One region of the Cytobacillus sp. Hz8 genome, then DNA from elsewhere that is predicted to be linked to it. Evidence: riboswitches for the same ligand, from Rfam matches in the RefSeq annotation. Region 1 holds a riboswitch; each other region holds the start of a gene.
What was found. A riboswitch is a leader RNA that binds a small molecule or an ion and turns the genes downstream of it on or off. The one in region 1 is predicted to bind cyclic di-GMP.
Positions count from the first base shown of each region.

Region 2: it holds a riboswitch for cyclic di-GMP, as region 1 does, so the genes downstream of both, sinI (DNA-binding anti-repressor SinI) here and ACE38V_RS15970 (methyl-accepting chemotaxis protein) in region 1, are expected to answer to the same signal.
Region 3: it holds a riboswitch for cyclic di-GMP, as region 1 does, so the genes downstream of both, ACE38V_RS21200 (EAL domain-containing protein) here and ACE38V_RS15970 (methyl-accepting chemotaxis protein) in region 1, are expected to answer to the same signal.
Region 4: it holds a riboswitch for cyclic di-GMP, as region 1 does, so the genes downstream of both, ACE38V_RS21015 (DNA-binding protein) here and ACE38V_RS15970 (methyl-accepting chemotaxis protein) in region 1, are expected to answer to the same signal.

Region 1 is NZ_JBHKFI010000014.1:5,488-13,096, forward strand. Features, by position in the region: gene ACE38V_RS15960 (carboxymuconolactone decarboxylase family protein) at 1-163, shown strand, start outside; gene ACE38V_RS15965 (Lon protease family protein) at 542-2,974, shown strand; cyclic di-GMP riboswitch class I at 3,219-3,322, shown strand; gene ACE38V_RS15970 (methyl-accepting chemotaxis protein) at 3,458-5,437, shown strand; gene ACE38V_RS15975 (MerR family transcriptional regulator) at 5,748-6,086, opposite strand; gene ACE38V_RS15980 (ammonium transporter) at 6,421-7,609, shown strand, end outside.
Region 2 is NZ_JBHKFI010000013.1:99,051-106,659, reverse strand. Features, by position in the region: gene ACE38V_RS15860 (hypothetical protein) at 1-56, opposite strand, end outside; gene motA (flagellar motor stator protein MotA) at 337-1,134, shown strand; gene motB (flagellar motor protein MotB) at 1,127-1,915, shown strand; gene ACE38V_RS15845 (MDR family MFS transporter) at 2,075-3,295, shown strand; cyclic di-GMP riboswitch class I at 3,788-3,887, shown strand; gene sinI (DNA-binding anti-repressor SinI) at 3,920-4,054, shown strand; gene ACE38V_RS15835 (helix-turn-helix domain-containing protein) at 4,160-4,480, opposite strand; gene map (type I methionyl aminopeptidase) at 4,805-5,551, shown strand; gene ACE38V_RS15825 (HD-GYP domain-containing protein) at 5,660-6,664, shown strand; gene ACE38V_RS15820 (DUF1128 domain-containing protein) at 6,988-7,209, opposite strand; gene ACE38V_RS15815 (low molecular weight protein-tyrosine-phosphatase) at 7,408-7,609, shown strand, end outside.
Region 3 is NZ_JBHKFI010000025.1:49,503-57,111, forward strand. Features, by position in the region: gene ACE38V_RS21200 (EAL domain-containing protein) at 1-2,818, opposite strand, end outside; cyclic di-GMP riboswitch class I at 3,019-3,104, opposite strand; gene ACE38V_RS21205 (helix-turn-helix domain-containing protein) at 3,686-4,033, opposite strand; gene sda (sporulation histidine kinase inhibitor Sda) at 5,217-5,354, shown strand; gene ACE38V_RS21215 (EAL domain-containing protein) at 5,403-6,110, shown strand; gene ACE38V_RS21220 (methyl-accepting chemotaxis protein) at 6,170-7,609, shown strand, end outside.
Region 4 is NZ_JBHKFI010000025.1:815-8,423, reverse strand. Features, by position in the region: gene ACE38V_RS21030 (nucleobase:cation symporter-2 family protein) at 1-1,229, shown strand, start outside; gene ACE38V_RS21025 (ArsR/SmtB family transcription factor) at 1,898-2,221, opposite strand; gene ACE38V_RS21020 (SRPBCC family protein) at 2,222-2,641, opposite strand; cyclic di-GMP riboswitch class I at 2,849-2,940, shown strand; gene ACE38V_RS21015 (DNA-binding protein) at 3,062-3,637, shown strand; gene ACE38V_RS21010 (GntR family transcriptional regulator) at 3,910-4,653, shown strand; gene ACE38V_RS21005 (PTS sugar transporter subunit IIA) at 4,667-5,071, shown strand; gene ACE38V_RS21000 (PTS sugar transporter subunit IIB) at 5,071-5,553, shown strand; gene ACE38V_RS20995 (PTS mannose/fructose/sorbose/N-acetylgalactosamine transporter subunit IIC) at 5,586-6,392, shown strand; gene ACE38V_RS20990 (PTS system mannose/fructose/sorbose family transporter subunit IID) at 6,367-7,200, shown strand; gene ACE38V_RS20985 (SIS domain-containing protein) at 7,254-7,609, shown strand, end outside.

The DNA.
Region 1 (7,609 bases):
TGTAGGGTTTGAAAGTGGGCTCCCATTTCATGTGAAAAGTGCAAAAGAATACGGAGCAACGAGGGATGACATAAAAAGTGCCGTTCTACTTGGGCTTCCAGCAGTAGGAAATCAGGTAATTAAAGCTCTGCCCATTGCATTAGGGGCATTTGATGAAGAGTGAAAATAGGGGACGATTCTTGTGCTTCTTTTTAGATGAAGCTTTAGAATCGTCCCATTCTTTATTTTAGAATGGTATCCTTTTTTAATTTTGGTCATAATCTTTGTTGCTCTTAGTAGAAATTTGTAAAGATCTTTTTGGGGCGAAGAAAAAGAGTTAATTTACTAGGAAAAGATCAGGAATAGGGCAAAGCATTTTAGCCATTGCCTTATTTTGATGAGATTATAGAATATATTCACTATTTTTAAAATATTTATTAAACTATTTTTGTAAAATTTTGATAAAATTTAAGTAGATAAATATTTTCAAAAGTCCATTTCACATAGATAAGAGATGCTAGAGAGGTTGAGACTCATAATCGATTAAGAGAAAAGAGTGTGAATGAAAGTGAATGAGGAAGAATACAAAAATGTCCTATCCATTTATCGAGTCCCTGTTTCAGAATTGCGCTCAGAATTTGATGCCAATCATTTTTCGTTTCAAACAACAGATGATCTGGAACATGTTTCAAATGAAATGATCGGACAGAAGCGTGCGGAAAAAGCGATGGAATTTGGGCTTTCCGTTGAGCAAACAGGCTATAACTTATTTGTAGTTGGGACTGCAGGTACTGGACGTTTGACTTATACGCTTGATAGTGTGACCAAACAAGCGAAAGAACGGGCAGTCCCAAAGGATATTTGCTATGTGTATAATTTTGAAAACCCGGATATGCCATTGGTTATTGACTTTCCAGCAGGAACAGGGCAGAAGTTTCAACAGGAAATTGAGATACTATTAATCGATATTGAAAGACAAATCCGTTCTACTTTTTCAAGTGAGGTATTTGAAAAGGACAAGCGGAAGATTATTGAAGATTTCCGTGCTAGAGTTGAAGCAATTTGGCAGGAGACAGATGAATTTGCACTTCAACAGCATATGAAGGTTGAACGGACACCGGAAGGGATTGAACTTGTCCCGCTCTTTAATGGTAGACCACTTGCTGTAGAGGAGTTTGAAAAATTATCTGAGACGGATAAGGAAATGATGAAGAATTGTGAAAAGATAGTAGGCCAAAAAATTGATGAGACCGTCTATCAATCTTTAAAAATCGAAGAACTGCTTAAGAAAAAGGTCAATCAATTTATGATGGAGGTTGCGGCTAATTCGATTAAGGATCTTTTTAGTCCTTTTCGCGATAAGTATCAAGAAAACAAAAAGGTAATCGAGTATTTAGAATCCTATTTTCATGATGTCGTATCGCATTATACCTTTTTTCTAGATACGAATAATAATGGTCAAGAGAATATCATGAAGGCGCTTATGGGTGGTTCCAATGAACATTTTCATCATCGATACACGGTGAATTTATTTGTGAACAATAAAAATCTCGCAGGGGCTCCCGTGATCTATGAAACGAATCCGACTTATTATAATTTATTTGGCAAGGTTGAATATCAAGGTTCGCTTGGCAGCTGGACTACGAATTTTACTTTAATTAAACCTGGAGCCCTTCATTTGGCAAATGGGGGATATTTAATTCTCCAAGCGACAGAATTGTTGCAGCAGCCGCAAGTATGGATGCGGTTAAAAATGGCTTTGCAAACAGGAAGTATTCAAATTGAAAATTTGAATGAGATGAATGGTGTTATTCCCTCTAATGGGAATAGACCAGAGCCGATTCCGTTAAATCTTAAAGTGATAATTATTGGTTCTTACTATTTATACGATTTTCTTTCTGCATATGATGAAGATTTTCATAAGCTTTTCAAGGTAAAAGTAGAATTTGTGGCAATCATGAAAAAGGATCAAGAAAATAGCTGGAAATTAGCACGCTTTGTCAAAAATTATGTGGATAAGGAGGGGCTTCTTCCCTTCCATCGTCGCGCCATTGCAAAAGTTATTGATTATGGATCCCGGTTAGTAGAGGAGCAATCTAAACTTTCTACAGATTTTCAAGAGATAACAAAGGTTTTGGTGGAATCAAGTTATTGGGCGAAACTAGAGCATGAATCCGTTGTAGATGATCGGCATGTCGAAAAAGCTCTTTCAGAAAAAGCACATCGATCCAATCATATCGTAGAGCAATATCGAGAAATGATTCGAAACGGCACAATCATGTTAGAAACCGATGGATATCGGATTGGACAAATCAATGGCTTAGCTGTAATGGGAACCAGAGATTCTATATTTGGAATTCCAACGAAGATCACCGCACAAACCTATGTCGGTAAAAACGGAATTATGAATATTGAACGAGAAGCGATGCTCAGCGGGCAAATTCATAATAAAGGCATGATGATTTTAACAGGGTTCCTCTCTGGAGAATTTGCGAAAAACCGGCCAATTCCATTATCAGCAAGCATTACCTTTGAACAAACCTATAATTCCATTGATGGTGACAGCGCTTCAAGCACAGAATTATATGTGTTGCTCTCTTCCTTAGCAGAAGTCCCGATTTACCAAGGGATTGCCGTAACAGGTTCCGTTAATCAATGGGGAGAAATTCAGCCAATTGGTGGAGTAAATGAAAAAATCGAGGGTTTTTACCATATTTGTAAAAGTCGTGCTTTGACTGGCAAACAAGGTGTTATAATTCCAAAGCAAAATATCCAAAATTTGATGCTGGAAACGGAAGTAGTCGAAGCGATTAAAGAAGGGCACTTCCATATTTGGGCAGTTAGTCATATTGCAGAAGGTATTGAAATATTGACTGGCGTAGATGCTGGCAATATTCGAAATGAAAAAGGGCAATATCCAGAGGGAACCATTTTTGCGAAAGTAGAAAATCGATTTACGAAAATGTTTGAAATGGCTAACAAACTTAAGAACTAATATCTAAGGTAAAAAAGAGTCTTGAAGCAATAAGGAAATGGAGAGAGTTGCAAAAATAGATAAGATCATTCATTATTTATATAATTTGCGAAAACCTTGTTGGGATAAAATCCTAGCAAGGTTTTCTTATTACAAAAATGTGAAATGAATAATAAATTGCTTGAATAAAATACCAAAAGTGGATATGATAAAATCTTAGTCGGCATTTTTCGACAAATTTAGCATTAAGATTCATTGGAAAACAAATGTATAAAGGCAAACTATTCGAAAGGATAGGACTCAGGAGCCAAGGGTCTACGGTTTATGGGACACAAGAGCTCAAAGAACTAAGATCGCCCGGTTGCCAATTATTTGGCTATTTTATCTTGTGTAGAATAGTTTTTTTATGGGAAAATTGCTCAATCATTGGGTAAAGGAGAGGATTAATAGGGATTAACCAGTTTTAAAAATAAAAATATACAAAAAGAAAGGTAAGTTGAAATAATGAAAAACATCTTAAGATATTTTAAGCATATGAAGACGAAATTGATTTTGTCCTTTGCTATAATTTTAATAGTTCCTACAATTTCGATTGGATATCTTTCCTTTTTATCGGCAAAGGATGCTATTCAAGAGGAAATGCTTAATGGATTTGGAGAAAGTTTAAGTTTGCTAAATTCAACCATTGATAATACCATTCAGCCAAAAATGAATGATGTCGGGTATTTTGCTCAAAAAATTACAAGCCAAACTTATCAAAAAGAGAGTTTGCAAGAATTAACCACAACCTTTGAGCAATATACGAAGCTGCACCCTGAAGTCGAGATGATTTATGTTGGTACTGAAACAGGCCAATTTATCCGAAAACCTGAAATGGAAACTAAAGCAGGGTATGATCCAAGAGTGAGAGATTGGTACCGTGCAGCAATGGCAAAAAAAGGGGAAATTGTTATCTCGTCCCCCTATGCAGATGCAAACACAGGAAAAATGGTGTTAACCCTTTCGCAATCTACAAAGGATGGTTCAGGGGTTGTTGCAGTCGATATCTCTTTAGGTTATATTCAAAAATTAACGAATCAAGTAAAAATCGGTAACCATGGTTTCGCGTTTTTAATTGATGTAGATAAAAAATATGTTTCTCACCCAACGCAGAAAGGTGGAAGCGAAGCAAAAGAAAACTATGTTGATAAAATGTTTAAGCAAGAAACAGGACATTTTAATTATACAGATAAAAAACGCTTCGACAAAATCATGAGCTTTAAGACCAATTCATTAACGGGGTGGAAAATTGGAGGAATGATTGATTCTTCTGAAGTAAGCCAAAAAGCTTCACCTATTCTTAACCATACCATTCTCATTATGGCCATTGCGCTGATCATTGGGGCAATAGCTATTTATCTAATCACAAAATCTATTATCTCTCCGTTGAAAAAATTAAAACATCAGGCATTAGCGATAAGCGGCGGCGACTTAACAGACGAAATTAAGATTGAAACAAATGATGAGATTGGCGAACTTGCAGGTGCCTTCAATGAGATGTCAGAAAATCTTCGCCATTTGATTACGGAAATTAATAGCAGTGCTGGACAAGTGGCGGCTGCATCTGAGGAGCTATATGCTACAACGGAACAAACCACTCAAGCCACCAATCAGATTGCTTCTGATATACAAACAGTTGCTGAAGGAGCAGAGAGTCAAGTGATTAGTTCAGAAGAGAGCTCTTTGGCGATGGAGGAGGTTTCCCAAGGAATGCAAAGAATCGCTGAATCCTCTTCATCAGTTAGAGATTCAGCAGAGAAAACGACTGCATTATCTGAGCAAGGAAATGAATTGATCCAAAAAGCCATGCTTCAAATGGAGTCTATTAGTTTAGCAACTGAAAACACAACGGCGGCCATTTTCCAATTAATTGAACGATCTCAAGAAATCAGTAAAATCATTGAAGTCATCACAAGTATTGCTGATCAAACCAATCTGCTAGCTTTAAATGCTGCGATTGAAGCAGCTAGGGCTGGTGAGCATGGAAAGGGATTTGCTGTGGTAGCAGATGAGGTTAGAAAATTAGCGGAACAATCTCGTGACTCAGCAGCACAAATTGTTACATTAATCAATGGAATTAAAAATGATACGGAAATGGCTAATAACGAGATGCTTGGAAGTGTTAGGGAAGTAACGTCAGGGAGAAATATTATTGATCAGACAGGTGAAGCTTTTCAACAAATTACAAAGGCTATAGCCTATGTTGGTGCACAAATCCAAGAAGTATCAGCCACCTCTGAACAAATATCAGCCAATACACAACAAGTTACAGCGACAATTGAGCAACTAGCTTCCATCGCTAAGGATGCATCGGCTGGCTCACAAAATGTAGTGGCAGCTTCTGAGGAGCAATTAGCTTCCATTGAAGAAATTTCAACCTCTACCGAGTCCTTGAGCAAATTGGCACAGGATTTACAAGAATTGTTAACGAAATTTAAGATCTAAAAGATTATGTGATTAATAATATAGAAGAAAAGCATACTGGGAAATTAATTTGCTTAAATTTCCTGGTATGCTTTTTTGTATGGAGGAATTTCAACATTTAAGCCAAAAAAAGATTCAATTTTCTGAATAAAAAGGAAGAATATAACCCTTATTCAAAACGCAGGATATACACAGTTATTCCTGTGCTTTAGATATGGAAGGAACAGCCTTTTGATTCTGGAGCTATGTTCTTTTTTACCACTTTCAATTGAAAGCAAAAAGCAATTCGGGGTGACGATTAAATTTGTCCTTTCTTTAACACATACTTTCCCTAGTTCCGATAACGTGGTTGATTTTGGATACCGAATCTTGCATTAATTTGTCCTCGAATCATTTCCTTGCGTGCTGATCTTTGATCCGCTTCGTTCTTTTTTGCTGCCATTTCTTTTCGTATTTCAAAGGTCTGAACTCCATCTTCAAGCATATCTGCAATTTCCATAAGAGTTTCTATGTCGGAAAAAGAATATTTTCGATTCTTTCCATTAGACCTTTCTGGAAACACCAATTGTCTTTCTTCATAATAGCGAATTTTTCGTTCTGATAGCCCAGTTAACTCACACACCGTCCCGATTGTAATCACTTTTTTGTCTTTGTAAGAAATGTCTGCCATATTTTCACCTCACAAAAGTAAATAGTGGCCTCATTAAAAGTAATTATACATGAAATGTGCTTGAAATATAACGACCAATGTTAAAAAAACTAACATTCGAATAAAATTATCTGCATTTTTTGATTTTTAAACTTATGCAAATACCTGAAATAATGGTTTAACAGGCAGTGTTGTCATATCCTTTTATGCTAAGATTCATCAACCAAGGAGTAATATAAATAAGAAAAAGAAAATACTATGTCAGATAATCTAACATGTTTGTTGTTGTGAGATTTTCTTACCAGCTATAATAAGAACAACAAAAACATAAAAAAGAAAAGGGGCTGAAATTGAAATGGATGTTGCAGTATTAATGGATAACCTGTGGGTTATGGTTGGCGCTGTATTAGTCTTCTTAATGCTGGGTGGCTTCATTCTTCTCGAAGCTGGTTCTACAAGAATGAAAAATGCTGGTCATATTTCAGGTAAGACGATCTTGGCAGCTGGACTTGGTACATTAGTTTTTTGGGCAGTCGGTTATGGATTTATTTATGGTGATGGAAATGCATTTATAGGTTTATCTAATTTCTTTTATGGTGATGCTTCAACGGTTAAAGAGGGATTAACACCTTCTGTTGATTTCATGTTCCAAGTGATGTTCGCGTTAGTATCCTTAACGATCGCGTTTGGTGGTTTTGCTGAACGTGCGAAATTATCCGCATATGTCATATTTGCTGTTTTATTCTCCGCATTGGTTTACCCAGTTGTAGCTCATTGGATCTGGGGCGGTGGCTGGTTAGCTGAACATGGAAAGCAGGATTTCGCTGGTTCAACTGTTGTTCATTTAACAGGTGCTATGGCAGCATTAGCGGCAACGATTGTCTTAAAGCCACGGATTGGAAAATATAATAAAGATGGTTCTACCAATGATATTGCTGGTCATAACCAAGTATATACAGCATTAGGTGTTTTATTATTATGGGTTGGTTGGTTTGGATTTAATGCAGGTAGTACATTTGGTGTTACAGATGGATTCTTTGGCTATGTTGCCCTTAATACTCAATTGGCAGCAGGCGGTGGTGCAGCAGCAGCTGCATTAGTAGCTTGGTTAGTTACAGGAAAGGCAGATGTTCCGACCACTTTAAATGGTGCATTAGCTGGTTTGGTTGCAATTACCGCATCCTGTGGATTCGTAGAACCTTGGGCAGCAGTTGTTATTGGGATTGTAGGAGGATTAATCGTATTCTTTAGTGTGAAGATGTTTGATAAAGCTCGAATTGACGACCCAATTTTTGCCCTATCTGTTCACGGTACAGTCGGCGTTTGGGGTACACTTTCAAATGGATTATTCGCGATTCCTTCCCTTTCAACTGACATTGATTGGGGGCAAGCAGGATTATTCTATGGAGGCGGCTTCCATCAATTAGGTGTTCAAGTATTAGGGGTTGCAGCATCTGGTTTATATGCCTTCGTTGTATCTTTCATTATTTTAAAAGTAATGAATGCTGTGATGAAAGGTATCCGTGTTACAGAAGAAGAAGAAA
Region 2 (7,609 bases), on a different contig from region 1:
GGGAACTCACCTGGGTGACTTTTTTTCTTGTGATTCAGATGCTTACCGCGACCCATGTTCACACGCTCCTTTCACTTTTTTATTTTTTCAAAAAAGAAATTTTCTATGTATTCCTTTTTGGTTGAGGCAAATTACCACTTTTTGTTCAATTGAAGGGGGAATTTGGTCGAAATGCCAAAATAAAATGTAAAATAATGCTTCAATATTTATAGATTTTTGTCGAAATAAATAATAAGAAGTCTATTAATCATTGAAAACCTTTCAAATGATAGACTATTATAAAGTAATAGAGTGATAATTTCCTTAAACTTCAAAAGTAGAGATAGGTGACTATATATGGATAAAACTTCGATAATTGGTATTATTTTAGCTCTAATAGGAATTGGATATGGGATGTTTTTAAAAGGGGTTAGTCCAACTGTTGTTGTGACAAATCCAGCTGCGATTCTAATTATTATAGCGGGGACTGCCGCTGCCGTAACAATTGCTTTTCCAACGAATGAAATTAAAAAGGTGCCAAAACTATTTGCCATTGTCTTTAAAGAACAAAAATTAATTCCTACTACAGAACTAATTAAAATGTTTTCAGATTGGGCTCAGCTTGCAAGAAAGGAAGGCTTGCTTGCGTTAGAAGTGAAAACAAATGAAATTGAAGATGAGTTTTTAAAAAATGGCTTGTCCCTTGCCGTTGATGGCCAAAGTGCTGACTATATTCGGGATGTGTTGACAGAAGAAATAGATGCAATGGAAGAAAGACATCAATCGGGTGCCTTGATTTTTTCTCAAGCTGGAACTTATGCACCAACACTTGGAGTACTTGGAGCAGTTGTTGGGTTAATCGCTGCATTAGGAAATATGGCAGACACAGATACTTTAGGACATGCCATCAGCGCTGCGTTTATAGCAACATTACTCGGTATTTTCACTGGATATGTACTTTGGCATCCATTTGCTAATAAATTAAAAAGAAAATCAAAGCAGGAAGCAAAAATTAAACATATGATGATTGAAGGCATTTTGTCCATTCTTGAAGGAGAAGCTCCAAGGGTTATTGAGCAAAAACTTGCTTCTTACTTACCTGCAAATGAAAGGAAAAAATTCCTTGAAGAAGGTGAAGTGAAGAAGGATGAGTAGAAAGAAAAAGAAAAAGGACGACCATGATGAGCATTTAGGTGAAGATTGGCTGCTTCCATATGCCGACTTGCTTACGCTTCTTTTAGCCCTGTTTATCGTTTTGTTTGCCTCAAGTTCAGTTGATGCGCAAAAATTCCAGGAAATTTCTTCTGCTTTTAATCAGGTCTTTTCTTCGGGAACGGGAATTATGGATTTTCCAAGTCCAATGCCCCAAAAGAATTCTCAATCTCTTGATGAGTATCAGGATAAAGGAGAGAATGATAATAAGGAGGGCGACAAGAATAAGCAACAGCAATCGGAACAACAGTCTTTGAGCGAGGTTCAACGAAGAGTTAATAATTATATAGAAAAAAATCATCTGGAGAATAAACTGGCGACTTCATTATCCGGTGAAGGATTGTTAGTTTCAATTCGCAGCAATGTATTATTTGCATCAGGGAGCGCGGAAGTCAGGAAACAGGATATTAAGATGGCGAAGGAAATATCTGATCTTTTAGTTATGGATATTCCACGGAGTGTCATCATAAGCGGGCATACTGATAACATTCCCATTAGTAATTCAAAGTATGATTCAAACTGGGAACTCAGCGTCATGCGTGCCGTTAACTTCATGAAAATTGTTTTAGAAAATGATAAGCTTGATCCTCAATTGTTTAGTGCGAAGGGCTTTGGAGAATTTCAACCTATTGCTTCCAATAAAACAGCAAAGGGAAGAGCAAAGAATAGAAGGGTAGAAATTCTTATTTTACCAAAGGGTGCTAGCACAAATACTCAACAGTAAAACAGGTTATCTACATCCACTGTGTTCTTATACCATTATAGGATGGGACACTTTGGAGGATAGCCTGTTTTTTTATGATAAAACAAACAAGTCAAAATATTTTGTTAATCAAGAAATATTTGGTATTATTCTGAGGTCAATCTAAAGAGGAGGCATAAGATGAATCGAATAAAAAACTATGTAGCTCAATTTCATCCGATTGTCTGGGTATTGTTAATCGGAACGGTGTTAGCAAGAGGGGCTTCCTTTATGACGCTACCATTTCTATCCATCTACTTATCAAAGAATTTGCATTTGCATCCCATTGTCATTGGCTTAACAGTTGGGATGAGCCCATTAATGGCTACTATAGGGGGCTTTATTGGTGGGCATTTATCCGATCGTTTCGGAAGAAAACCGATTATGCTATCCGCTCTATTTGTCTGGGCATTCGTATTCTATGGTTTTATGATAGCGAAGGATCCCATCGTATTTATCCTATTAAATGCTTTAAACGGACTCTGTAATTCATTCTTTGAGCCAACATCCCAAGCTCTGATGGCGGATTTAACAGAGACAAAAAAACGTATGAAGGCCTATTCGATGCGATATACAGCTATTAATATTGGTGCATCTGTAGGTCCGTTATTAGGTGCATACCTAGCCTCAACCTCGGCAAAATCAACATTTCTCATTACCGGAACGATGTATCTTATCTATGCCATTGTCCTTACGATTATTATGAAGCAGTTAAAAATCTCAAATCACAATCAAAGTAAGCATCAAGTGCGCATAGCCGATGCCTTTTTGATTATTCGAAAGGATAAAGCTCTTCGCTATTTAATATTAGGTGTCATATTAATCAATGCGGGCTATGCCCAAATAGAATCAACATTGCCACAGTATTTAGGAAGCAGCATTCAAAACGGAGTATTTATTTATTCCGCATTGTTATCCATAAATGCCGTAACGGTTGTTGTTCTGCAAATGCCAATCAGTCATTTAGCTGAAAAATTTCGACCTATGCAGGTGATGATGGCTGGAGCGATCTTGATGGCACTTGGATTATTCAGCTTTAGCTTTGTTTCAGGCTGGGTTACGGCGGTTGTAGCAATTCTGATTTTAACTTTAGGAGAGATTCTTGTATTCCCTTCTAATAGTCTTTTAATTGATCAATTAGCTGAAGAACAGTTAAGAGGAACCTATTTTGGGGCAGGACAATTTCGGAAAATTGGACATTTTCTTGGTCCTATTCTTGGAGGATATTTGTTGAGTCATACCGGTGGCTCGTTGCTATTTATTATCATTGCTATTATTACCTTTGGAAGTGTCCTCTTTTTCCATTATGGAAATCAGGAATATGTAAAAGTAATGGCTCCTGTGTATAAAGAAAATGCTTAAAAGAGGGTGATGGTTAATCATCCTCTTTTAAAATAAATAGAAAGCGTTTCCAAAAATTTCATTCAGTATTTTGATTTTTTTCATTTGGTTTACACATACGATCAAGCATAAATCCAGCAAATGCAATAAAACCGATCGGGACAACAAAATTTAAAACATGAAAAAACGTCATTCATATCCCTCCTACCAGAATAGATAAAAATTTCCAAATCAATTCTTGTTATTATTATATGCGAAACGTCACAGAATTGACAAATAATATTCACAAATTTGTCAAAATAAATATTGACAAATTAATCACGATATAATTCGACATTGTTTTATGTCGACTGCATAATGGTTAGAGGAAATAAATTCCTTAAATGTAGAGGATTGACGGGGAATGTTGGAAATAATCAATGAAAAGCAAAAGAAGGATGACAAGTAGTTACACATTTTTTATTTAAAACCGATTATGATTTAGGAATAGCACAAAAAATCTATACTTGAAGTCTCAGAAAAGGGCAAACTAATTGAAAAATTAGGACGCAAAGTCACAGGTCTAAGGTACATGACTTGAGATCATGGATGCTATGATGGCTGGATTATCTGAAATACGATAAGTATTTTTGGGGGAGAAGAGTGATGAATAAGAGTATTTCCACCGAAGAGTTGGATTTCGAGTGGGTAGAATTAATATTTGAGGCGAAAAAGCTTGGGATGAATAAAGATGAGATTCTTTCTTTTTTAAGAAAAAATAAAGAGGATGAAATGGTTTAAGACCAGTTGAGATGAATCTAAAAATAAATATTGTATTAGGGTTTTATATTTAAGTAAAATTTTGATATGGAATTCAAAAAGACCTGAATTGAACAGGTCTTTTCATTATTGATTTTTCATTCTCCATTTATTAAACTCCAGGTATTCACGAAATTGCTCTTTTGTAACCCCCGAATCCATGGCTTCCTTTACAATTCTTATCCATTCAGAATCCAATTCCTCTTCATCGGGCTTTTCATGAATTAATTGGTCAACTGGAACCTTAAGAACAGCAGCAATTTTTTCAAGGAACTGGATGGAAGGATTTGTTTGTAAGTTTCTTTCTAGAGAACTTAAATAGGATTTTGCAACTCCCGCTTGTTCAGCTAATTCGGTCATGGACATTTTCTTTTCAAGGCGGAGATTTTTCACACGTTCACCAATCATTTACGTTCACTCACCTTATTAATAATGTTAACTTAAATATAACAAATTTTGTTAAAATGTTTTATATTTAGAACAAGATATTAAAAATTTTATCATAATTGTAAACTCTTTTGTTTGAATAGTTATCAAAAGTTTGTGAATTTATTCTATTGGAATGATAAATATGTGATTTGATGGTGAATTCATGTCAAACCCTTCTTTACCAGGGGTTCTTTATGCAGAGTGACAATTTTTTTGATAATCTCCTCCATCAACGATAATATATATATGAGAGATGAACGAATAAGTCATTTTATTTAGATGGTAGGAAAGGCAGGAGTCAAAATGATTGTATTAAAATCTGATCGTGAAATAGAGAAAATGAAAGAGGCAGGAGAGCTATTAGCGGCATGTCATAGAGAAATAGCCAAATTGATAAAACCAGGAGTCACTACCTGGGAAATTGACCAATTTGTTGATCATTTTTTGGCTGAACACGGTGCTACACCAGAGCAAAAAGGCTATAATGGCTACAAGTATGCGACATGTGCAAGCGTTAATGATGAAATTTGTCATGGCTTTCCTCGAAAACAGTCATTAAAAGAAGGGGATATTGTTACTGTTGATATGGTCGTAAATTTGAATGGAGCCCTAGCTGATTCTGCTTGGTCTTATGCAGTTGGTGAGGTTTCAGAAGAAGCGAAAACTTTACTAGACGTAACAAAGAATGCTTTATATAAAGGAATTGAACAAGCGCAGGTTGGAAATCGTATTGGGGATATCGGACATGCGATTCAAACCTATGTAGAAGGCGAAGGGTTTTCGGTGGTACGTGATTTTATTGGACATGGAATTGGAGCGGTGATCCATGAAAAACCAGATGTGCCACATTATGGACTTCCGGGAAAAGGCCCAAGAATAAAAGAAGGAATGGTCTTTACGATTGAACCAATGGTCAATGTGGGAAGATATCAATCCAAAATGGATGATAACGGATGGACAGCAAGAACCATTGATGGAAAGAATTCTGCACAGTATGAACATACGATCGCGATTACCAAAGAAGGTCCGGTCATCCTAACGGAACAATAAAATGGCGACTTTTGGCTAACTGTATGAAGGATAAAATAGGTTTAGGAAGAAAATCAAAAGAATTTCCGCTATTTTGATTTTCTTTTATTGAATGAAGAGGAGTCACAAATGAGATTAATAACTATTGAAGAATATAATCCTAAGCTAATGCAGTTAGCACGACCCGTTTTTGATAAATATAGAAGGGTATTGCTTGCTGCGGGCAGGCAAATTCATCCGATTTATTTAGATCGATTGAAAGCGATGGATATCCGCTATTTATTCGTTGAAGATGCTGTCTCATATGGAATTACGATGGAAGAAATGGTGGATGTTCCAACATGGATGGATGCAATTGAGATAATTGAAGCCGCTTTTAAAAGTGTAGCAACGAAGGGGGAGCTGCCGTTACGGGAGCTCCATAGGCTTGTGGTTCACCTTGTAGATGAGGTGGGAAAGAGAAAAGCTTTGTTTTTAGTGCCTTCAAGCTCACTTGCGGAAGAACTTAGAATGTATGCGCATGCGGTCAATGTAGCCCTAATCTCATTAATGCTTGCAAAAAAAATGAATATTCATCAACTTCAATTAAAGGATCTGGCCTTCGGTGCATTGTTACATGATATTGGAAAATTATTAACAGATGTTGAGGAAGATCATCCGCGAGTTGGCTTTGAATTCCTGCGCAGAATTCGTGAAATTAATTTATTGTCTGCTCATGTCAGCTTTCAGCATCATGAGGCGGTTGATGGATCTGGAACGCCAAGAGGTCTAATAGGGGAACAAATTCATTTATTTGCGCAAATATGTGCGATAGCGAACATCTATGAAAATTCCATTTCAAAGGAAGGCCTCCCACCGCATGTTGCTATGGAATATATTATGACAAAAAGCGGCTCTATCTTTGCACCAGATCTGGTGCAGCATTTTATACAGGGGATTCCATTGTATATACCAGGGACAGGCGTGATACTGAATAATAATCGCAAAGCCATTGTCACAAGAATTGTCGATAATCTTCAAAGACCATATATTCGTTATCTCGATACTGAAGAAGAGATTTCTCTTGCTAATCATCTTACTTTGCTGATTTCAAAGGTGATGGATCGAGAAACGGACATGACGAGTGATGAGTGATTATGAGAAAAGTCCGCAAATATATGCGGACTTTTCTCATTGATATTCATTTCATTGTTTATCCCACTCTTAACGGACAGTAAGACTCCCACTTCAAGATTCTGAGAATACGAAGAAGATAAGTGGGAGATCAACTGTCCGTAAAGGTCCGATAAGTGAAATAAGATTTTTCTTTGGGCTTCAGCCCTTAGAAAAATCAATCAGGCTCTGCGTGACTAACCATCAGTGGGGGATGAATGGCAGACTAAATGCGCGACGTCAATCACAACGTCTGCACTAGTACGTCCTGTGCGTCGAAAATCCCCACTGATGGAAGTTTCACTTTATTTTCTAAGATTTCCAAGTTCTTCTGCTAAAGCTTGCATTTCATTTGGACTAAACGTATTCTTTCTCATAACAAGCTCATAGATTTCCTTTAATTCTTCATACATATTCTCATCAAAATGGGAAGGCTTAATGGCACCAATATTGAGGACCTTTAATTTTTCCTTTATTTTTTCAATCATAAACTCAACATTTTGCGCCGTTTTTTCAGTTAAATTCATCCCGTCACCCTTTCCTTTCATTGGTTTAATCTTTCCATGTGAAAAGCTAAAAGTCAATGGAAAAATGAAAGCTTAAATCTAGTCAATTACATATATATGATGAACATAATGAATATAGAAATATTGTTACTGAGACGAATCTTTTCTTGCATGATGGATATATAATCGAAGAAAATGAAGGTAAGGAGGAATTTGAAGATGATTCATGTATTATTTGTTTGTTTGGGCAATATTTGCCGATCGCCGATGGCAGAGGCGATGTTACGTAATTTAGTGAAAAAAGAAGGTTTAGATCAGATGATTGATGTTGATTCAGCGGGAACTGGTAATTGGCATATTGGTCATCCTCCTCATGAAGGGACAAGAAAAATTCTGCAGAAATATGAGATAGACGGGAGTA
Region 3 (7,609 bases), on a different contig from region 1:
GGTTTTTCTCACTTACGCTCATACTGAATTTAAAACCATATTGGAATAGTCCATCGACTTCTTCCTTCCACACATTTCTCCCTATAAAACTCATTTCTTTATCTAAAATAGTGGTGGTAAATTGCAATATAAGATCATGTTGGATAGGCAAATTGATACTTGAGAGATATTTCAAGCCTCCGAGACTAATATCTTCAATAAGAGACTTAGACTTCCCTAATTGAAGATTCTTGTTTTTGAATTTAATGACGATCATATCCGCGCTTAATGGGAAAACAAACCCTAAGCGATAATATTTCCGCCGATTTTCTACTGAATGTGTGGATCTTTTCGTTGGCAGCGCCTGGATGATTCCTTTTCGCAGGAATTTCTTAAATTGATCTGCCTTTACCGGTTTGCTAAAAATATACCCTTGAATCTGCGCACATTCCTGTTGAAGAAGAAAGTTTAGCTGTTGCTGATTCTCAACCCCTTCCGCAACAACCTTCATATTCAATTCCTTCGATAAAAATAATGCGCTTTTAATGATGCCTTCATTCTTAGTATTTAGCCCAATCCCATCAATAAATGATTTATCTATTTTCAGCGTATCAATATCAAGCTTCATTAAATACGATAAGGAAGAATAGCCCGTTCCGAAATCATCCAAAGCAAATTTCACCCCAAACTCCTTTAATCTTGAAATAATTGACTTCGTAGACTCTAAGTTTTTTATAAACGCATACTCCGTCAATTCGAATTCTATTAAACTTGGATCAATGCCAGCCGATTTTATGATTTCTTGAACGTCCTCAACAAAATTTACTTTCAATAGGCGTTTCGGTGATAGATTAACAGAGATAGGAACAACTGGAACCCCTTCTTCCTTCCAGGCTTTTAGCAGGAGGCATACCTTCTGCAGCACTAAATCGCCCATTTTAAAAACCATCCCATTTTCTTCAGCTAATGGAATAAATTCATTCGGCGAAACAATCCCCCAATCTGGGTGCTCCCAACGAATAAGAGCCTCTGCCCCTTCAATCCTTCCTGATCTCGTATCGACCTTTGGCTGATATTCAATATAAAATTCATGGTTGAAAATAGCCTTGCGCATATCCCTTTCCAATTGAAATAACCGGAAGGATTCAATGCTCATAGAAGAGGAGAAGACTTGCCAATCATTGCGGCCCAATTCTTTCACCTTCTTTAAAGCTTGGATTGCCTTTTTTAAAAGAGTATAGGAATCCGTTCCATCAATTGGATAGGAGCTAATTCCAATACTTACTGTAGTAAACAGCTCATACTCATCGACAAAAAATGGGAGTTCCATCTCTTTGATAATCTTTCTCGCCACCTCGAGTGTTTCCTCCACCTGGTGATTGGCTTCGATGCAAATCACAAACTCATCTCCTGCAATTCGCGCAAGGAAGCTTCTTTTGTCTAAAAGCTGATTTAAACGCTTCGAAAAAGATATAAGCAATCGATCCCCAATTTCCCCGCCAAGTGTGTCATTAATATAATTGAACCGATCTAAATCTAAATAAAATACCGCAAAAGATTTATGGTCTTTTTTTGATTGATTAATTCGTTGATCTAAAATCTGATAAAAATAATTTCTATTTGGTAGCCTTGTTAAATAATCATAATCAACTAAATTCGTGTAGACTTCAACACTCTCTTTTTCTCTTGTAATATCCTGAACGATTCCATCCATGCGGATAAGATTTCTGTCATCATCAAGATATGGTATCGTTTGTAAAGAAATCCATTTTGTCCTTCCATTCTTATCGATGATCCGTAATTGTTGATTGATCTCTTCCCCATCCTTTAATTTCTTTCTCCCCTCCTCAATAATTGACCGATCCTTGGGGTGAACCATCTCAATCAATTGAGCAGGATTTTCATTTAGAATACTGGGAGAAACACCAATAATCTCTTGAACTCCTTTAGAATAAAAAGTAAAGTGAGAATCCCTGCGATCAATAGACCAAATGCCTGCATGAAGATGATTAGCAACGGACAAAAACTGCTCCCTGCTTTCAGCTAATCGGTTCTCCATTTCTTTCTTTTCAGTGATATCCTGAATCACTCCGATCACTTTAGCCACTTGTCCCACTTCGTCAAACAGAGCATCAAAGCATATTAAAATCATCCTCTCTTCTCCATCCATACGAATTATTCGGTGCTCCAAATGATAATTATGATGGGATTCAACCAATTGTTTCAATCCCATGTCATACTTCTCTACATCTTGAGGATGGACAAAGCTCCGGACCGTATCAAGCTTGGGAACAAAATTTGAATCATTAATTCCAAAAATGTCGTAAACCTGCTTGGACCAAATTGCCTGCTGACTCGCCACATCGTATTCAAAGCTGCCAATGCTTGAAATTCTTTCTGCCTGTTCTAAGCTGTTAAACACCCTTCCAAGCTTATTCTCATAATCTTTTAAAGTTGTTTGATCTTGACATACAGCAAAAACAACCTCCGTTTCATCCTCTTTCATGCTAGGAATGAGTGATAGTTCAACAGGAAATGACTGGCCATTTTTGTGTAAAAGGGTAGATTCAAACACGGTGGGAATTCCGTTTAGCGCATTATGAAAATGATACTGAAAAAGATCGGAATCTCCATCCGGGAACCATTTGTTTTTTAAACGCACTACGTCATTCAAACTGTATCCAAGCAGCTCCTTCAGCTTTTGATTAATTGAAATAATCTGCTTGTCTAAATTAAATACAAAAATAGGCTGAGGATTACGAATAAATAATGCTCTGAAGATACCTGAATCATTGGCTTGCAGAGACTGATTTTTAAAAAACTTGTCTAAGAATTCCATACTTTCTTCCTTCCCATAAAAATTTGATTAAATATGAAAAAGGTTTCCAGCACATCTGTGTTTTTAATACGAGATGTTTCTTATCAAATTGTCTCTAATAGATTCATCGCAAATCCGCCATTTCCCCAAAGAAATTAAAAAAGCACTCTTTTCTGAGAGTGCCAAGAATCATAACATATTATTCGATCCTCATGTTTGAATATGGCGGCCCGACTATCATCGTCATAAAGACATTAGACTCGAAGCTTTGCGTCCTTACGTTTCCATAAGTTTGCCTTTTTCATTTTCCTAGTCAAATTTTACTATATTTCAATATTATTTAAAAGAAAATGACGGTCCCCTTTGATAAAAATTATTATTTGAAAAGACGAACCATAGAGCTGAACAAGCTACATATATACGTCAGGATTAAATAACATTATTAACATCCCCTGTAACAGCAGGAAAGGCCGGAACAGCTCACATAAACGATAATAATGGAGATTATTCGGTAAGCGAAGTCGTTTCCATTGCTAAAAGCTTAATTGGTATCCCCTACCTCTATGGTGAAACAACCAAAAATGGGTTCGACTGCAGTGGCTTTGTCTAGCCCATGCCATTCTTCCTCGCAAAAAAATAGGAGAGAGGCTGGTAACCTCTCCCCTACTATTAAAATGACAACATTATTCAACCCAATCGAACCACATTTCCCATACTATTTTACGAAATCAAAGAATGTACTCTTAAAACGATTGAAAATAATATGTAAAATCGAAACGAAATTCATCAATTTAATGTTATGCAATTGGTTGTTTCCAAAATTCGATTTCATGTTCGAGAAAATAGGCCTCCATTTTCGCTTTCTTGCCTCTTATAAGTTATTATCCATTAATTTTTTCTTGCAATACTAAAATTTACATACTCCAAAATAAATTCTTTTTCACTCTGGCTTAATTTAAGATTTAATTCCGTTAGATCCCAACTAGAATGAAATAATTTTTGTTCCTGTTTGAAAGCTTCATTTGTATCACCTTTAACAATCCAATCGACTGTTACATGAAGAGATTCACTTAAGGATAATAGAATCTCAGCTGAGGGGTTCGTCTCTCCGTTCACAATTTTACTGACTGTACTTTTAGATAAGCCGCTTATTGAAACCAAGTCCTTCTGCTTTAACCCCAGTTCATTCATTCTTTCTTTCACTCTATCTCCAATATCTTTCCGAATATGTCTCATAGGCAACAACATTTCCTTACACATTTTTCTATTAAGCCGAAGTTTCTTATTTTAAACAAAAACCATTGACTGGTTTCCAATAATGGATTATTATGGAGTAGGAATACGGGACTATTTCAAAAACAAAAAATATTAAAATAAATAGATGCATTTGTTTTTCTTTCAAAATAAATGGTTAAGATGGAGGCCTAATACACCAAATTAATTTATGCTGTTCATGAAATGTCGAATTTTGTTATATCCCTTGTTTAAGAGACTATTAAGGATAGAACAAAATAGCTTGGCGTTTTTTTGCTTTCAAAAAGAACTGAATAAATATTTATGCATTTTTACGAATATTTATGCATAGCAAGATTTTATCAAAGAACGACCTAAACGAATAGAAAAACCATGATATCTAACAAAAATGAGGTCAAGAATTTCGAAGATAGCGATATCACTTATTTTGAAGAAAACAGACGCCCTCATATTCGTACTCCTTTCAATTATATTAGGAAATACAGAGTCTAAGGATTTTTTTGATTAAAAAAAATATGTGAAGGATATCGACATATTTTATCTAAAAAATGGGTTAAATATTGTTTTTTCATTTATACAAGACACCATCTTCAGTGACATAACTTGTTTTCTAGATCTATCTAGAGGATTTCAGCATGATTTCAATTTATAAAAAACGCACGCTATGATAAAGAAACTCTTTTCAGAAGTGCAGCATAAAGAGAAACAGCAGAGAATACCATCCACTAACCTCCTCTTAGGTTTATATTGAATTCGCATGTTCCTCTATTTTCCAACAAGCTATTTTGAAGATATTTCATACTCTTTTCAACATAATTTTCGATTGTTACACCACTATAATATGGTGAATCCTATTAACTTTTAGTACTAAATGAATAACAGGAAATTAACATAGTTTCAATTGTAATTATATACTAAAATGCCCAATAATATAACAATTTAACGGTCATATTATACTATTTCCTTTAAAAATATTATTTCAAAATATTGTCCCTTATGTGATTATTTTCATCACATTTAATTGTCTTTTAGTATTTTTCTATATCTTTTTATCTATTATTCGATTTTCTTGATTATGGAATTTAATTGATTGTTTAAAACAACCTAGAAGCTAATCATTATTTTAATCTAATGTTTGAGTAAGGTGATTGTATTGTCTAGTTTAATGATTCTTTCTGATGAGGAACTAGTGGAAGTATACCATAAAGGGATATCCCTAAAATTAGATCCTCTATTCATTAAGTTGATTGAAAAGGAATTAATAAAAAGAGGAATCAAACTAAAAGTAAAAGTCAAGTTATGATCATGCTCACCCTATTATTTTCCTAGCATAGAAAGGAGAAAAGTTGATTTGCTGAAACAGGCTCACTATCTAGAAGACAAAATATTGTTTAATGAATATCAACCTCTCATTAATTCAAGTAATGATTCCATTTTTGCATTTGAGGCACTGATACGCTCCTCTCCCCCCGTCAATCCACTTATCATGTTTGAGATTGCTCGGAATGAAGGGTTTTTATACGAATTAGATACCTTTTGTATTGAGAATGCCATTAATCAATATCCACAATCCTATATCAAAAAGTATTTTTTATTTATCAATATTTTTCCATCGACGATTATACACCAGCATTTTGAAAAATTTATCCATCATCTCATCGAGAATTATCCCAATATTAATCAACATGTCATTTTTGAAATTAATGAAATTTCTCTTGAGGAATCCATTTGGGAAAAAGAAATCTTCTTAGAGCGGATGTCGATATTAAGATCACTTGGATTCAGAATTGCCCTTGATGATTTACAAATTGCCAGATCTTCTTTGCATAAGCTGGAAACCCTCTCTCCAGAGTATATTAAATTGGATCACACCCGCGCAAAAGATTTATCATTTTCGATTATTAGACAGGAGGTGGTTTCGTTTTTTCTTGAATTTACACATTCCAATATGAAATTAGTATTAGAAGGAATAGAAACAAAAGATGATTTAATAATGGCAAAACGTTTGGGAGTCCCTTTACTGCAAGGCTATTACATCTCTAAACCAAAGCGTCTGTAGTTTTGCCTCTTGAATTATTTACTATCACTTAATGGTTTTTAAAAGGGGTCCTTTTGGTGATGAATTTCACAGCTATTTTCAGAAATTTGAAAACGAAACTAATTTTCTCATTTTCCTTAGTCTTAATTATCCCATCCTTATCGATTGGAATACTAGCTTTCATTACCGCAAAAGATTCCGTGGAGAAAGAGATGATTTTTGGGTTTGAAAAAAATATAACCTTTTTAAACTCATCCATTGATGACACCTTAGAAAAGAAAATCCATGATACCACTTACTTTGCAAACATAATTCAGGCAAACGATTTGCTTGAAAAGCGCCAATTCAATCTGAAAGATCGATTGGACGAATACATACGATTGCACCCAGAGGCTCAAAGTATATCTGTTGGAACGAACAAGGGAACATATGCAGAAATGCCGCAAAAAAAGATGGAAGCCAACTATGATCCACGTGAGCGATTTTGGTATAAAGATGCCATGAATCAAAAAGGGAAAGCGGTGGTTTCGGAGCCTGAGGTTTCAGCTATCACAGGAGAATTAGTGATCACCATTTCTCGTGCTTTCGAGGACGGATCAGGCGTTGTTGCCATTTCACTTCCCTTAAGCTACATTCAAAAACAGGCTCAGCAAATTAAGATAGGAAAAAAAGGCTATGCCGTAATTTTAGACAGGAATAAAAAATACATTTCCCACCCTACCATTAAGGGAGGGACCGTTCCAAAGGAGGATTTTTACAACAAGCTATATGCGCATGATAAAGGAAAGTTTTCTTACACTTATCATGAGAAAGAGAAATTATTAAGCTATACGACGAATGAGTTAACGGGCTGGAAGCTTGGCGGAACCGTGGAAAAGACAGAAATCAAACAAAGCGCCTATCCTATTCTCAAAACTACCATCATCATTATTGTCTCTGCCATTATGCTGGGTGCGGCAGTAATTTATTTAATTATTAAATCCATCATAAAACCAATAAAAGAAATTAAAGAAAAAGCGATTACCGTTAGCAAAGGAGATTTGACCGAGCATATTGAGGTGAAATCGAAGGATGAAATCGGCCAATTGGCTTATGCTTTTAATGAGATGCAGCATAGTCTAAAGGGGCTTGTTCAAGAAGTGGAACAAAGTGCAGAGCAGGTTGCCTCCTCAGCGGAGGAATTATCGGCTAGTGCCGAGCAGACAAATGCAGCGACGGAACAAGTAGCTGCGTCTATTCAAGAAGTAGCAAACAGTGCCGAAAAGCAGACAAGCAGTGTAGAGAAAAGCGCCCAAACATTAGGCGAGGTTTCTAATGGAGTGATAGAAATTGCCGAAAGCTCCATGATGATTTCCAAACTAGCCAATAACACAACAACACAAGCAGAAGAAGGAGAAAAGGCTGTTGCAAATACGGTTCATCAAATGAATTCGATTCAAAAATCCGTTCAGGAATCAAATAGAATGATCTATTCACTTTATGAGCGTTCAAAAGAAGTGAATTCAATTCTGGATGTCATT
Region 4 (7,609 bases), on a different contig from region 1:
TTATTGTTGGCGGCTCGCTCGGAATGAAGGGTGAACAGCTTACTTATTTAGTGTCCATTGATATTTTAATGTGTGGAATCGCCACGATTTTACAAGTATGGCGCAATAAATTTTTCGGCATTGGACTTCCGGTCGTTTTAGGATGTACTTTCACAGCTGTTGGTCCAATGATTGCCATTGGCGGTAAATACGGTCTTTCTGCTATCTACGGCTCGATTTTAATTTCAGGAATATTTGTTGTCTTAATTGCGAAATACTTTTCTAAGCTCGTAAAATTTTTCCCACCAATCGTAACAGGATCCGTGGTAACGATTATCGGAATTACCTTAATCCCTGTCGCTATGAATGATATGGCTGGCGGTCAAGGAGCCCCGGATTTCGGCTCCATGAGCAATATTGCTTTAGCATTTGGAACTTTATTTATTATTATTGTGCTTTATCGCTTTTTTGATGGTTTTATTCGTTCCATTTCCATCTTGCTTGGACTTTTAGCAGGAACCCTCATCGCCTTTTTCATGGGGAAAGTGGATTTTTCATCTGTTCTCGATGCGTCATGGTTCCATATGGTAAGACCATTCTATTTCGGGACACCAACATTCGAAATCACCCCCATTATCACAATGGTTCTTGTGGCATTAGTTAGCTTAGTAGAATCTACCGGTGTGTATTTTGCCTTAGGAGATATTTGTGAAAAAGAAGTCAATGAGAAGGACTTAGCAAACGGCTATCGTGCAGAGGGTCTTGCTAGCATTTTCGGAGCACTCTTTAATTCCTTTCCGTACACAACCTATTCACAAAACGTCGGACTTCTGCAATTGACGGGCGTTAAAGCAAAGAGCGTCATCTACACGATGGGTGGAATCCTCATTTTACTAGGATTTATTCCAAAAATTGGCGCTCTCACAACTGTTATTCCATCCTCTGTTCTGGGTGGAGCGATGGTCGCCATGTTCGGCATGGTTGTCGCCTACGGAATCAAAATGCTTAGTCAAGTTGATTTCTCATCACAAGAAAATCTATTAATCATTGCTTGCTCCGTCGGCATGGGCCTTGGCGTCACCGTCGTCCCTGACTTATTCCACGGAATGCCTGCAAGCATCCGCATCCTAACAGATAACGGAATCGTTGCCGGCAGCCTAACCGCTATCGTTTTAAATGTTATTTTCAATGTTTTTAAAACCAATAAACAAGGAAATTCCGTTGCGGTAAAGGGACAGCGGGTTTCTTGATCAGTTGAATAAAGGGTACGCGCACGTTGGGGACTCTCCTAATCTAGGAGGGTCTCTTTTTTTGTTAGGAAAGGTTTTAGTGGGGAAATGTGTATGTTTTTTGAAAAAGTTGAGAGCGGAAAAGTTACGATTGATAAAACCGTTTTCTCCACAATTATGCAATTTAAAAAAACGCTGTTTTCTTAAAGATTGTTGTTTTTTGAAACAATATTTCAAACTCTTTTGAAGCATCTAACTTAGACTGGACTGCTTTGGCAGCACTTTCGGATTCAATGGTGTTGCTATTTATCTAAATAGAAGGCGTGGATCTGATTATTCGCGAAAATCGAATTTTATTCGCGAAATCCAAAGTTTATTCGCGATTTCGAAAAAATGCTCGCGATATTCATGAAATGCTCGCGAAAAATTTAGGCTGTTTGCGAAAAATCGAATTTACTCGCGAAAAGGAGGCAACATTATTTTTCAGGTCACCAATCCTAAGCTCAATTAGCTTACAATTCCCATATCTATGCTCAGATGAATAGGCTCCCGAATCTGTCAATTTATCCAGCGGTGTCTGAAGGAGACTCTAACCTAATTTATTCAAGAGCAACAAAGTATACGAAAAGAGCTTAAAAAAAGAGGAGTGATGATTCATCACTCCTCTAACCTATCCAATTTCACTACACTCATTTTCCATCATCATTCTCCACAATATGTTTAAGCATGGACAATTTATTATTCCAAAATTGCTCGTAGTAGGAAAGCCATTGCTTCAGTTCCGTTAACGGTTCGGGATGAAGTAGATAAATCTTTTCCCGCCCTACTTTTTGGCCTTTTACCAATTCAGCCTCTGAAAGAATTTGCAGATGCTTGACAATGGCGGTACGGCTCATAGAAAAATGAGAAGTGATTTCGGATATCGGTAATGCTTTTTGAGAAAGCAGCTGGAGAACTTCCCTGCGAGTGGGGTCAGCAATCGCTTGAAACACATCATGCTTGATGGCTGACACTTATCCTTCCACAACCTTTCGCAGTGCAACATGAACAATCTTCTCCCAACCGCCATTCATATTATTGCGAACATCAATCGTTTTGAGGTTAGCCTTTGGAATCATGGCATCTGGTTCTTTCCAGCCACCATGAATTACGGTAAATTCCGTTTTATCTCCTAGATCTTTTAATAAGAATGAAACAACCCAGCCATCTGTATCCCATGAAAAGGAAAGCTTGTTTGGTTCATCGATTTCTAATACCTTACATGGAGATGGACCAAAAGGGGATTGAATATGAAATTCGTATCCTTCCGTTGCCACAAAATCATTCGGCATGAACCATGACTCGATTGCCTTAGAAGTGGAAACCGTGTTCCATACTTTTTGAATGGGTGCTTCTAAGACGATTGTTTGTTTAATATCTTGTACAGTTTCCATAGATAATCTCCTTTATTGTGAGGTAAAATGAAACTATTTGGTGTTACTTTTGGTATCATATAACACCATTTGTTTATATGTCAAATAAAATCCCGTTAAATAGAACCATTATTTTGTAAAAAAATGGTCGATATGTCCTAATTTTGCTGTAATTTGTTGAATTTTGTAAAAAAAAAGGTTAACATTACTTATGTTTAAAGATTGAATAAATGATAAAGGCAAACTATTCCGAAAGGATAGGACGCAAAGCTCGTGGGTCTAAGGTATTTACTTGAAACTATGATCGCCAGGTTACCATGATGAGTAAATCGATTATACTTCAATTTGGCTATTCTATTCTATTAGAATGGCCTTTTTTATTGTGCCCATGTTGTGACAAATCATTTCTTTTGAATTTTATTAACGAAAGGATTGGCTAGATTGAAAAAGGCGTGGAACAGTGAGGAAATTGATTATTTAAAGGAATACATAGGAATGCATAAACTAACAACAATCGCTAAAAATATGAATCGTTCCTATGAGTCAGTAAGGATTAAGATGAATCGTTTAGGAATATCTAATACGAAAGCACAAACAGGATTGCTAACAATTGGAGAGTTAGCTACCTGTTTGAATATAGATAGGACGATTATCAAAGGATGGATTGAACGGCATGGGTTGCTATGTGTGAAAAAAGTGACTAGAAAGTCAAAGTGTTTTTATTTTATCGAAACAGCATATTTTTGGGATTGGGCTGAACAGCATAAAGATAAAGTCCAGTTTTCGAAAATTGAATCATACACCTTACTGCCTGAGCCTGATTGGGTTGCAGTTGAAAGGGAAAAAGAAATACAGAATCAAATTGTTAAAAAGCGGCCTTATAAGACTTGGACCCTTAAAGATGAAAAGCAGATTATATGTTTGCGGAATAGGGGCTTAACTTATGCTGAAATTGGAGAAGCAATGAATCGAAGCGCAATTAGTATTGCGCGTAGAATCAAAAGAATTTCAAATTAATTCTTAATACTAGGGAACGAGAAGATAAAAATTATGATTTATAAATAAGATACATATTTCGGAAATAAAAAAAACATATGAAAAAAAGTGGCAGGCACCGATCTAATTTATTGAATGGTGTCTGTCACTTTTATGTCAATATTTTTAGAAAAAAAGCGCTTGCAATAGTCAAAAAAATTAGTTATCTTAAAGCTATAACTTAACGTGTTAACCGGTTATGACGTTATAGTTATAACATAAAAAGGCTAATAAATTCGTTAAGGAGTGAAAAAATGAGTGTTCCCAAATACCTCATAATCATCAACGATATAAAGGAACAAATCAACAAAGGTGTTTTTAAACCAGGAGAAAAAATTTATTCGGAAGGGGAGTTGAAGCAAAAGTACAATGTCAGTAATACGACAGTTGTCCGTGCATTACAGGAATTAGTGAGAGATGGTATGGTAAACCGGATTCAAGGGAAGGGCACCTATGTTAGTAAATCAATCCTGAATAAAGAAGTGATTTTTAACGAGTATTCCCATTTCCCTAATAATGAATCGAGGAGTTTTAATTCTAAGGATAAGCTATGTGATGAGAGGACCGAGGTTATTTCTATTAATGAAATAAGAGATGAGCGAATTGCTAAAAAGCTCCAAATTTCATCGGATCAGGAAATTATTCACTTTGAAAGGATTCGTTATGTTGATGACATACCTTGGGCAATCCAAAATAACTACATTTCAAAGGATTGGTTAATGAATGTAGACCTTTCAAATTATGAAAAATTTTCATCGCTATCAGAAAGAATCAATGAAATTTGTGGGGTCAATATTCTAAATGAAGCTATGAAAGAGACAATTAAGGTCAAATTCCCTGTGTCAGAGAATATCAGTGGAAAATTACAACTTGAAAATAGTCCAGTCTACCGAATTGAACGCATCACGTTTGTTGCTGATCATACCCCTTTTGAATATGTTGATAGTTATGTTCGTCATAATTACTACTTCATTGAAATCGAAAAGAAAAAGCAATAAAAGGAGCAAAAATATGCAGTTTATTATAGCCTCCCATGGCCGGTATGCGATTGAAGCAAGAAATAGCTGTCAAATGATTACTGGTCTAACGGAAAAAATCCATCCTATTGCTTTTACTGAGAGCATGGGCTTGGAGGATGTTGTATGTCAATATGAAGAACTTATTAAAAAGTACACCGATGACAGCATAACCATAATTGTTGACATTTTAGGCGGCACCCCATGTAATGCTGCAATTATTGTTGCAAACAAATATGAAAACATCACGATTGTAGCAGGATTATCATTAGCTATACTAATACCTCTTAGTCTAGGCGAAAGTCTTGAAGAGACGATTTTGAGTATGAAAGAAAATACGAAAATAGTAACCACTGAAAAAAGTCTTTTACAAAATGAAGATGGAGAGGAAGAGGATTGATGGCGAAGAGCGGAATCGTTCACGTTAGGGTTGATGAAAGAATGATTCATGGGCAGGTTGCTACGATGTGGACTAATTCAATAAAGGCAACACGCATTATGATCGTTGATGATGCAGTAGTCAAAAATGATATGGAGAAAATGGCTCTAAAGACTGCTGTTCCCTCAGGTGTAAAGTTAAGTATCTTAACTGCAGCAGGAGCTATTAGAAATATTTTAGCGGAGAAATACACAGATCAAAGAGTATTTTTGATCGTTAAATCCCCTGCAGCTTTACGCGCATTAGTGGAAGGCGGAGTTGAATTACCTCAAATTAATGTTGGAAATATGTCTACAAAATCAGGATCAAAGAAAGTCAAAAAGTCAGTAAGTGTAACGGATAAAGATATTGAAGACTTTAAATTTTTGGCAGAGAAGGGTATTAAAATCACCGCACAAATGGTCCCATCCGAAGACTCAATGGATTTTATGAAGCTTATCTAAGATGGAAAGAAACCTAGACTGGGGGAATAATAATGGATTTAGCAGTTTGGCAAATTATAATATTAGTGATTTTAGCTTTTTTCTCCATCCTTGATTCTCTAACACTAAATATTGGGTGTCAATATCCCGTTATAATTGGCACATTCACTGGTCTAATAATGGGCGACATTACTCTTGGATTAGCCATTGGTGCGACATTGCAATTGATGGTTCTTGGTGTAGGTACTTATGGAGGCGCTTCCATACCGGATTTCACTACCGGGGCCATCGTGGGTACTGCATTTGCGGCAATGTCACATCAAAATGCAGAATTCGCCATCGGAATTGCTGTTCCAGTAGGACTACTTATGGTTCAATTAGATGTTTTGGCTCGTTTTACAAATACATTCTTTCTCCATCGTGTCGATAAAAATATAGCTATGAATAATATCGCAGGTGTAAGACGAAATGTCCTGTTAGGTGCACTGCCTTGGGGGCTTTCCCGTGCGATTCCGGTTTTCATTATGCTCGTTTTTGGTAAAAAAATTGTGGATTTTATCGTAAACGAAATGCCTGATTGGCTTATGGGAGGTTTAAAAGTATCAGGCGGAATTTTACCGGTAGTCGGGATTGCCATTTTACTAAGATATTTACCAACCAACAAATTTGTTGCGTATCTCATTATTGGTTTTGTAGCAGCAGCTTATTTGAAAGTTCCGATGCTTGGTGTTGCATTAATCGGTTTAGCTCTTGCCATTATTTTCTTTAAACAAAACTTCAACAAACAAGTGGTATTAGCTGGAAACTCTACTACAAATATGATGGGAGTGGAAAATGAGGATGGAGAATATGAAGACTGAAACTGAAAACATGAATCCCGGCATCCTAAGTAAACGAGATTTACTTGCAGCAAATATTCGCTGGCTCTTATGCAGTCAAATCTGTTGGAATTATGAACGTATGATGTCTACTGGTTATCTTTATAGTATTTTGCCAACCTTGAAGAAGCTATACAAAAAAGATGAGGATCTTAAAGAAATGATGGACATGCACAATCAATTCTTTAATACAAACCCTATGGTGGGTGGACTTATTCTTGGGATGGATATGGCGATTGAGGAACGAGAACAAAAAGCATCTAAAGAAGTGGTTGCGGGGTTAAAAACCGGATTAATGGGACCATTTGCAGGAGTAGGAGATACTATTTTCGGAGTAATTATTCCAACCATTTTTGGTTCTATTGCTTCTTATATGGCTCTAAAAGGAAATGGGACAGGAGTATTAATTTGGGTCCTTGTTAATATCTTGATTGTAGGTCTTCGCTTTACGCTGCTTCCTATTGGATATAAACAAGGCGCTAAATTAGTTAATGAATTTGCCAATCGGTTAAATGCATTAACAGAAGCAGCTGTGTTGCTCGGAATTACAGTCGTAGGTGCTCTGATCCCAACAGTGGTTAACGCAAAGGTACCTTTAGTCTATAAATCTGGGGAAGTCTCTTTGAAAATTCAAGACATGTTGGATCAAATCATGCCATCACTTGTACCGATTTTGTTAGTCGGCTTGATTTATATGTTGCTTGGTAGGAAAAAGATGAATTCAACAAAGGCAATCCTATTTGTAATGGTATTAGGTATCGTTTTATATAATCTAAAGATTTTAGGATAAAAGGTTAGTCAATCATCTAGTAAGAAACTACAAAATGTATGGAGGGCAAAATCATGGGACTAGAATTTTTCGACAAAGCACGAGAATTAACAGATAAATTAGAGAGAACTCAAGCAGAAAATATTCATAAGGCGGCACAGATTGTTGCAGAGGGAATTATGAATGGAGGAATCACGCAAGCTTTTGGCAGCGGACATTCCTATGCAGCAGCAATTGAAGTAAGTGGAAGAGCGGGAGGGTTAATTTCATCAAAGGTAATTATGGATCCTGCAGGTGGTATGTATGAATCTGTAGAAGGAGTTGGAACACTTTTAACTCATCGTCTTCAAATTAAACCTAATGATGTTTTCTTTCTAATTTCAAACTCCGGTCGTAATCCGATGGGAATTGAATTAGCGAAATGGATAAA